2 regions of the Halomonas sp. IOP_14 genome follow, and region 1 is predicted to be linked to the other one. Evidence: predicted binding sites of a transcription regulator. Region 1 holds the regulator's gene; the other holds the start of a gene.
What was found. The regulator PhoB, encoded in region 1, activates phosphate uptake and scavenging genes when phosphate is short. The targets are predictions, from matches to a motif close to TGTCATANNNNTGTCANA.
Positions count from the first base shown of each region.

Region 1 (4,424 bases):
TGGTAAAGCAGCGTGGGGCTACGCTGGGTTCAATGCTGAAGGGCACCCGTGGTGCAGCGCCAGTGGCCAGTACCAGTGTGTCGTAGCCGAGCACCATGCCGCCTTCGAGCAGAATTGTTTGGTTATCCACATCCAGTGCGGTTACCTGGGTGTGGATAACCATTTGGGCATTTAGCTCTTCGCCCAGGTCAGTAGCGCTGCGCTGGGCTAATTGTTCGGGCACCAGGCCCTTGGCGAAGCCGGTGGAGAGCAACGGCTTGCTGTAATCATCGCCGCTGTCGGCGCTCACCAGCGTGATTGAGCGTTGGTCGCCCAATCGGCGCAACGCCCGGGCAAGGCCAACCCCTGCCATTCCAGTGCCAATAATCACCAGCGCAGAGTGCGAAGAGGTTTTCTGTGTTTGGGTGGCGGGCATGCAGACACCAAAAAAGTTGCTAAATAAGGTTGCGAAAAAAGAAGCGCTAAACCGAGTCGTTAAAAAAGTCGCTGAAACAAAAGCCTTTCAGTGCTCATGTTACACTAGCCAACCCGTTAATTGCCCTGGAGAACTCGGTGACGGCTGCTGCTTTTCGGCAAACTCCTCTATTTTCCCGCTGGCGCCCGATTGATGCGGCGCGCCCGGCGATGAGTGCTTCCTGGTGGCAGTGGGTTGCCTCCACCGACTCGTTAACCGCCCACTTAATGGTCGCAGGTGGCGAGAAGCCGTTTCGAGTACGACTGTTGCGCCAGGGGGTTGGTTGGCCGCGCCAGGATGAGGCTCAGGCGCTGGGCATTGGTGCCAAGCGTTACGCCTGGCTGCGGGAAGTGGCGCTGTGCTTAGATGGAACGCCATGGGTGGTGGCGCGCTCGGTCGCCCCGCTCTCACAGGTAAAGGGCCAACGGCTAGAGTGCCTGGGCGAGCGCTCGCTAGGTAGTTGGCTATTTCGCCAGCCGGGTTTAGTGCGTGGGCCATTGGAAGTAACGACGCATTCCCCCCAGTTTGCTAGCGTCAACGGCATACAGGAAGGCTGTGCCTGGGGAAGGCGCTCTGTTTTTTATCACGGCTGTAAGCACGGCAGTCTGTCGTTATTAGTGCAAGAGTATTTTTTGACGGCGATGGCGGATGATCTTGGCCTGCCTTCGCGCTAGGCTAGCGCCTGCATCTTATTCTTCGTGAGGTAAGCATGGATCGTTCACTGTTGCGGCCGAAGGGATGGGCTCGCGTGGCAGATTTTTTACAGCTGATGCGCTTGAATCGGCCGATAGGCACATGGCTTTTGATGTGGCCGACGCTGTGGGCATTATGGGTGGCTGCGGAAGGTGTACCAGGGCGAAATGTGCTGCTGATTTTTGTGGCCGGCGTTTATGTGATGCGCGCTGCGGGCTGCGTGGTCAATGACTATGCGGATCGCCACTTCGATGGGCATGTGAAACGCACAAAACAACGTCCGCTAGCGACGGGCCGTATCAGCGAAACCGAAGCTCAACTGCTGTTTATCGCCCTGGTGGCCGCTGCGTTTATTCTGGTATTACTGACCAACTGGTTTACGGTGCTGCTCTCGCTGGGCGGGGTGCTGCTGGCGATTATTTATCCGTTTATGAAGCGCTATACCCACTTTCCTCAGGTGGTGCTGGGCGCGGCTTTTTCCTGGGCAATTCCGATGGCTTTTGGCGCCGTGCTCGGCCACGTGCCGCTGGAAGCATGGCTGCTATTCTGCGCTAATGTGTGCTGGACAGTGGCCTACGATACCCAGTACGCCATGGTCGATCGCGACGACGATTTAAAAATTGGCATTAAATCGACGGCCGTGCTGTTTGGAAATGCGGATCGTTTGATTATCGGCTTACTCCAGCTAGCCACCCTGGGGTTGCTGGCTTGGGTAGGCTGGTGGGTTGGTTTAGGTGGTTTCTTCTGGTTAGGGCTAGCGGCAATGGCAGCGACTTTTCTGCATCAGCAGCGCTTAATTCGCGACCAGGAGCGGGATGCCTGCTTCCAGGCGTTTCTCAATAATCACTGGTCGGGACTGCTGATTTTTGCCGGTATCGCGCTAAGTTGGTGGCCTGCGGCTGGCTGATCGAGGCGATTGTCATGTAATTGTCATCAAGTCATGGTGTTATCGTCACTGACATGTCATTGATCTGTTTATCTTTGAACTGTTTTTCTTTGAACTAGTTTCTTTGAACACCGTGAGGCTCTGGTATGACCGCCAAGACCGTTCTGATTGTCGATGATGAGGCGTCGATTCGCGAGATGATCGCGGTAGCGCTGGAAATGGCTGACTATCGCGTGCTCGAAGCGGATAACGCCCAGGATGCCCATGCCATGGTGGTCGACCACCAACCCGATTTACTGCTGCTGGACTGGATGATGCCCGGCACTAGCGGTATTGAGCTGGCGAGACGCCTAAAGCGTGAAGAAACCACCGCTGAAATCCCGATTATTATGCTCACCGCGAAAGGCGAAGAGGATAATAAAATTCAAGGGCTTGAAGCCGGTGCCGATGACTATATCACCAAGCCTTTTTCACCCCGGGAATTGGTGGCACGGCTAAAAGCGGTGCTGCGCCGTGCGACGCCACGTGGCGTTGAAGACCCGATTGAGATTAACGGCCTGCTGCTTGATCCGGTGAGCCACCGGGTAAGTGCCCACGGCAAAGCGCTGGAAATGGGCCCCACCGAGTACCGTTTGCTGCAGTTTTTTATGACTCACCAAGAGCGCGCTTACACACGTAGCCAGCTGCTTGACCAAGTGTGGGGCGGCAATGTTTACGTTGAAGAGCGCACGGTCGATGTGCATATCCGCCGCTTGCGTAAAGCGCTGGGCGACGTGCATCAAAACCTGATCCAAACGGTTCGGGGTACCGGTTACCGTTTCTCTGCACGGGTGTAAATGTGCGTTTATGGAGTCGTGAGCTGTGGCGAATAGCGTGGCTGGCCACGCTGGGCACTTGCTTGGGCTGGCTGTTGGGCTCGGCTGGGCTGGGGCTTGCAGCAGGGCTTGCGGGATGCTTGTTTTACCACTTACGACAGTTACGCGAACTCTATTTGTGGCTCACCCTCCACCCTAACGATGAACCGCCTGCCGCTCGCGGGATGTGGGGCGAGCTATTCGATCGTTTATACCGCTATCAAAAAAGTCAGCGCATCACCCAAAGCCGTCTGCGGGCTACTTTGGCACGTATTCAAGAGTCGTCTGAAGCAATGCGTGATAGCGTGGTCATGCTTGATCGCCACGGTGATTTGGAGTGGTGGAACAGCGCCGCCACCGCCATGCTGGGGCTACAAACCGCCCATGATCGTGGTCAACACATTACCAACCTGCTGCGCGACCCGGGCTTTATCAGCTATTTTAATTCGCGTAACTACAGTGAGCCGTTAACGCTCACCTCACCGATTGATGAACGGCGAATCCTGCAGTATCAAATTACCCTCTACGGTGACGACGAACGCTTAGTGATGGCTCGCGATATCACCCGCTTGCATCGTCTTGAGCAGATGCGGCGCGACTTTGTCGCCAACGTTTCCCATGAGTTACGTACGCCGCTGACCGTTCTCTCCGGCTATTTGGAAACCTACAGTGATATCTCCGACCAGCTTCCGCCGCGCTTGGGACGTAGTATTCAGCAAATGCAGGAACAGACCCAGCGGATGCAGAATCTGGTCAACGATTTATTGCTGCTCTCGCGTTTGGAAATTGACCAGGGCGGCCAAGATCATCATCCACTGTCACTCGAGCCTTTACTGCAAAGCGTTTGTGATGATGCGCTGGCCCTATCGCATCAACGTCATACCATCACCGTCGCCCTTGAGAGCGATGCCCGACTGTTAGGCAGTGAACAGGAGATTCGCAGCGCCGTCTCTAACCTTGCCTTTAATGCGGTTCGCTACACGCCTGCTGGCAGCCAAATCACCCTGCGCTGGAAAGCTAGTGCTACTGGTGGCGGCTATATCGATGTGGAAGATAACGGTGAAGGGATTGATCCCGTTCATATTCCCCGACTAACAGAACGCTTTTACCGTGTTGATAAGGGGCGCAGCACTGCGACTGGCGGCACAGGTTTAGGCTTGGCGATCGTTAAGCACGTGCTGTTGCGCCACGATGCGCAACTACAAATTGAGTCCCTTCCCGGCAAGGGTGCGTTGTTTCGCTGCGCCTTCCCCCCCTCGCGTCTTGTTTAATTTAGCAAGTCATCCCATCGCATAATATTTGTAGCAATGTGCAATATTGGCATGCAAGGTTGGTAAAGCTTTACCCATGTGCCATTTTTACACAGCTTAAAGCGTTGTGTCGTGACTCAGTCGATGCCTTTTTGGCATAACTTATTTTTAATTAAGAGACTGATTTTGTTGTTTTTATTTATATGCTTAAGTTTTTTGGCATGCCTTCTGCAGAGTACAGATTGAAGGAAGATGACCGCAGGAATTGCTGGCTTCTCAGTAAGCCT
Region 1 is NZ_JAINWD010000007.1:91,197-95,620, reverse strand. It holds gene K7H09_RS07515 (NAD(P)/FAD-dependent oxidoreductase) at 1-415, opposite strand, end outside; gene K7H09_RS07510 (chorismate--pyruvate lyase family protein) at 553-1,128, shown strand; gene ubiA (4-hydroxybenzoate octaprenyltransferase) at 1,164-2,054, shown strand; gene phoB (phosphate regulon transcriptional regulator PhoB) at 2,180-2,869, shown strand; gene phoR (phosphate regulon sensor histidine kinase PhoR) at 2,872-4,158, shown strand.

Region 2 (4,424 bases), on a different contig from region 1:
GCAAAACGTAGGAGACACCTTTTAAGGTGAGATGGGTAGTGGTCATAGTTGATTCCAGCGATGCCAAGTACTCCCCCTGCTTTAGGGGCTAATGGAGACTGGCCGTTATTGCAACGGCGGGCATCAATGGCTCATTGGACAACTACCTCTGCTTAACGTGGAAAGACGTACCATCATACAAATAATGACGGCGAACCAACAAGGTTATGACAGTCCTGGTCTAGATATTTGAATTATCCCCATTAACAAACGAGTAAAGAAAACATCAGATCGGTAGGCTCAGAATTTTCTTGCGGAGGCTTTCGGCTCACAAAAAAGCGCCCTGGCTGGGCGCTTCATGGTTGCTTCAGGCGTTTAGAAAGATGCCCATTCTTCGGTCTCTTTTTTACTACCGAGAACATGAGTCGGCAAGCCTTTACTAGCCCGAGGCTGGCTGTCGCGCGGTCTTGGCGTAGCGGGTAGCGCGCGTTGGTTTTGGCCATTGGTCGCTCCTCTAAAGAACGACACCTCGTTCAACAACGCCTCTGCTTGGCTTTGCAGTGAACGCCCCGCCGAGCTGGACTCTTCCACCAGGCTCGCGTTCTGCTGGGTGACGCTGTCCATTTGCGAGACGGCGGTGTTTACCTGCTCGATACCTTGGGACTGCTCGCGGCTGGCAGTGGCAATCTCACCCATCAACACCGAGACGCGCTGAACGCCGTGGACGATATCTTCGAGCGATTTGCCAGCTCGGTTGACCAGGCTTGAGCCGTTGTCGACTTGGCCGATACTCTCCTCAACGAGCTTTTTGATATCTTTGGCGGCGTCAGCACTACGCCCTGCCAGGTTGCGTACTTCGTTCGCCACTACCGCAAAGCCACGACCTTGCTCGCCTGCGCGTGCGGCTTCTACCGAGGCGTTCAGCGCCAGCAAATTGGTCTGGAAGGCGATTTCATCAATCAAGCCGACGATACCGGCAATCTTGCGGCTTGAGGCGTTGATACCTTCCATTGCCTTGATGGCTTGACCTGCGATCTCGCCCCCGGCGTTAGCTTGCTGGTTAACATCGTGCACGAGCTTGTCGGCTTCGGATGCGTTGTCGGCGTTCTGACGCACGGTCGAGGTGATTTCATCCATCGATGCCGCGGTCTGTTCGATGCTGGAGGCTTGTTCCTGCGTCCGGCGGCTGAGGTCGTCAGTGCCTAGCACGATTTCGTCGGCGGCCACATTCACGGATTCGGCGTTATTACGAACGGACATGACCACCTGCGAGAACTTGGCTTCCATGCTCTTTAACGCCCTGAGCATCACACCAAACTCATCCTTGGCTGAAGCGTCGACGTCGTTATCAAGCCTGCCTTCAGCCATGGCGTTGGCAAGTGCTTGCGCCTTGCCCAGCGGTGTCATGATGCCGCGAACCAACCATATTGAGAGCAGAATGCCGAAGATGATCGCCGCCAGCATAACGCCTATAACGAAGTTGCGCGTCCAAATATAGTCACTTGATGACTGCTGGTTATTGGCGGCGGCTTGGGCGCTGTTAAGGTCGATAAGGCCCTGAATCGCCGTGAGCACTTTAGGGTATTCAGCACGTAGCGTGGTGGTGGCTATCTCTCTGGCGGCGTCATAATCATTGCCAATCATTGCCGCGTTGATATCGTCAATACCGGCACGCAGACTGGCTAGCGACACGATAAAGCTTTCGGCTATTGCACGCTCTTGATCACCAGAAACACGCTCAGGGAAGTAATCACTCCAGGCGGCGTCGATAATGGCATCGTTCTCCGCTACCTCTTGCTTCGTTGTTATAGCAGATGCCGGGGTTCGATCACGCTGCTCGGCCGTTATCTTTACCCGGTTGCCGAGCAGTGCTTGGTTGACCTTAATAAGATCACCCAAGGTGAGTAAGTTCCCCTCATAAGTCCTGTTGAGGGCATCGTTGGTTTTGCTGAGACTGTAGAGACCGATAATACCGACAACAATTAACATCAAGATACACGCGCCTAAACTCACGGCAAGCCGCAGTTTAACGCTTCGATTTAGAAGTAGCATGGGGGGATCTCGTGAAAGCCCGCAGCGCGTTGCATTGGGCAGGTAGAAGCCATCTCGGTAACTTCAAGCGTTTAGACCCAACGCATCTTGATACCAAGCAAAATGCATTATCGGCACGCGCACAGAAACATTAAATTTTTTTAACTTATAAAGCGCCAATTTCTTATGTCATTACATGCTACCCGCCCCTTTGATGGTCATTAACTTATCATCTGCATGACACAGCTTTGTCACCTAGGAGCGCTAACGTTGCATTGTAAGTCACAATCAAGTGAGCTTATACATTGCAGAAGGTGATCCAATGGAGCCTGTTCAATCCTCTGACTTAATGCTCCGCATCGAGAAAATGGGGGTGACATATCCTGGGAATGTTCTCGCACTCCGACCCACCACCGTTGATTTCCACAAAGGGGAGTTTACGGTTCTACTCGGTCTTTCCGGTGCAGGTAAATCTACGTTACTGCGCTCCCTCAACCACTTGGTGCGGCCCAGCACCGGCAAAGTGATATCGGCCGAACTAGGTGCGCTCGAAACCATTACTACGGTACGCCGCCATCGGTGCAAAACCGCCATGGTTTTCCAGCACCATCAGCTCATTGAACGCCACACGGCGCTCCAGAATGTGCTGATGGGTCGGCTTGCTTACCACAGCACCTGGCGCAGTTTGTTTCCGCTACCCAGGCAGGAACAGGAGCTTGCCCTGCACTGCCTGGATCGCGTAGGCCTGGCTGAGAAGGCGCTTACCAGGGTCGATCAGCTGTCCGGAGGCCAGCAGCAGCGCGTGGGCATTGCGCGTGCCTTGGCGCAGCAGCCCGCCATGATCCTGGCGGACGAGCCAGTGGCCAGCCTTGACCCGGCAACCTCTGAGCGAGTGCTTACATTATTGCGAGACATATGCCGTGAAGATGGTATTACCGCCATCATTTCACTGCACCAGCTGGAATATGCCCAGCGGTTTGCTGACCGCATTATTGGTCTAGCGAATGCCCAAATCGTTTTCGATGCAGCCCCGGCACAGTTACAGCAATGCCACCTGGATGAGATTTACCACGGTGCGCCAGGGGTTTTGCCCGAAGCCGATGAAACCACCAACCCCAACCCTCAATCCGCAAATACCCCTTCGATAAAACTGGAGATTGCACAATGAAACCGCTATTCAGCTTTTTCTTCGCTATCTGTCTTATGGCTGGAATGACCGTGTCGGCCTTAGCTGCGGATCCTGATCCAAATCCAGACCTGTTAAAAGTCGCGCTGCTCCCTGATGAAAACGCTTCTGAACTGATCAAACGCAACCAGCCATTGAAAGACTATCTTGAAAGCACGCTTAGCAAAGAAATTGAGCTAATCGTCACTACAGATTATTCCTCCATGATCGAAGCCATGCGTTTTGGTCGCATCGACCTCGCCTACTTCGGGCCCCTCTCCTATGTAATGGCAAAAAGCAAAAGCGAGATCGAACCCTTTGCGGCCATGATTGTGGATGGCAAGCCCACCTACCGCTCCATCATTATTGCCAATGTCGATTCCGGCGTTGAGTCTTATGCCGATATCGAGGGCATGAAGATGGCCTATGGCGACCGAGCCTCCACTTCAAGCCACCTGATTCCCAAAACCGTGTTGCTTGAATCGGCTGGTTTGGAAGCAGGAAAGGATTATGAAGCCCATTTTGTTGGCTCCCATGATGCCGTGGCGGTGAACGTTGCCAATGGGAATGCAGATGCGGGGGGACTATCGGAAGTGATCTTTGAACATGTGATGGACCGCGGCCTGATAGATCGCAGCAAGGTTAGGGTGTTGGGTCACAGTGGGGAGTATCCGCAGTACCCCTGGGCGATGCGTTCCAACTTGAGCCCGGAACTCAAGCAGGAGATACAGGACGCTTTCATTAGCATTGATGATGAAGAAATCCTGAGCAACCTGAAAGCCGAAGGTTTCGCCGTTATCACTGACTCCGATTACGATGTGATCCGGGAAATGGGTAGTCTGCTCAACCTTGACTTCGCCAAGATGTAAGGGGGCGTTATGAATCAGACCAAAACGGATCCGCCGGCCCTTTCTTCATTCTCTCCTGACGCGGTGCTGGCCGAACACGCGCGCGGCTGGCGGAGTAAGCTCTTCCAAGTGGGCTCGTTACTGGCAGTGGTTCTCCTGGCTAGTTGGTACGTGGACTTGCTGGATTTTCGCACCCTAGCCAACGGGGTTCCTGCCATCGCCACCCTGCTGGGTGAATCGCTACCGCCCGATTTCACCAATGCCAGGGATTGGATGTCTCCGTTGGTCGATACGCTCGCCATGAGCATTGCTGGCACGGCAATAGCGGTCATCGCTTCCGTGCCCCTGGCGTTCCTGGCTGCTCGCAATACCTCGCCCCATCCCGTGGTCTTCCACGTAAC
Region 2 is NZ_JAINWD010000001.1:159,297-163,720, reverse strand. It holds gene K7H09_RS00810 (ABC-F family ATP-binding cassette domain-containing protein) at 1-46, opposite strand, end outside; gene K7H09_RS00805 (methyl-accepting chemotaxis protein) at 355-2,031, opposite strand; gene phnC (phosphonate ABC transporter ATP-binding protein) at 2,333-3,178, shown strand; gene phnD (phosphate/phosphite/phosphonate ABC transporter substrate-binding protein) at 3,175-4,044, shown strand; gene phnE (phosphonate ABC transporter, permease protein PhnE) at 4,054-4,424, shown strand, end outside.
Region 2: the regulator PhoB is predicted to act here: its motif matches at 2,249-2,266, upstream of phnC (phosphonate ABC transporter ATP-binding protein).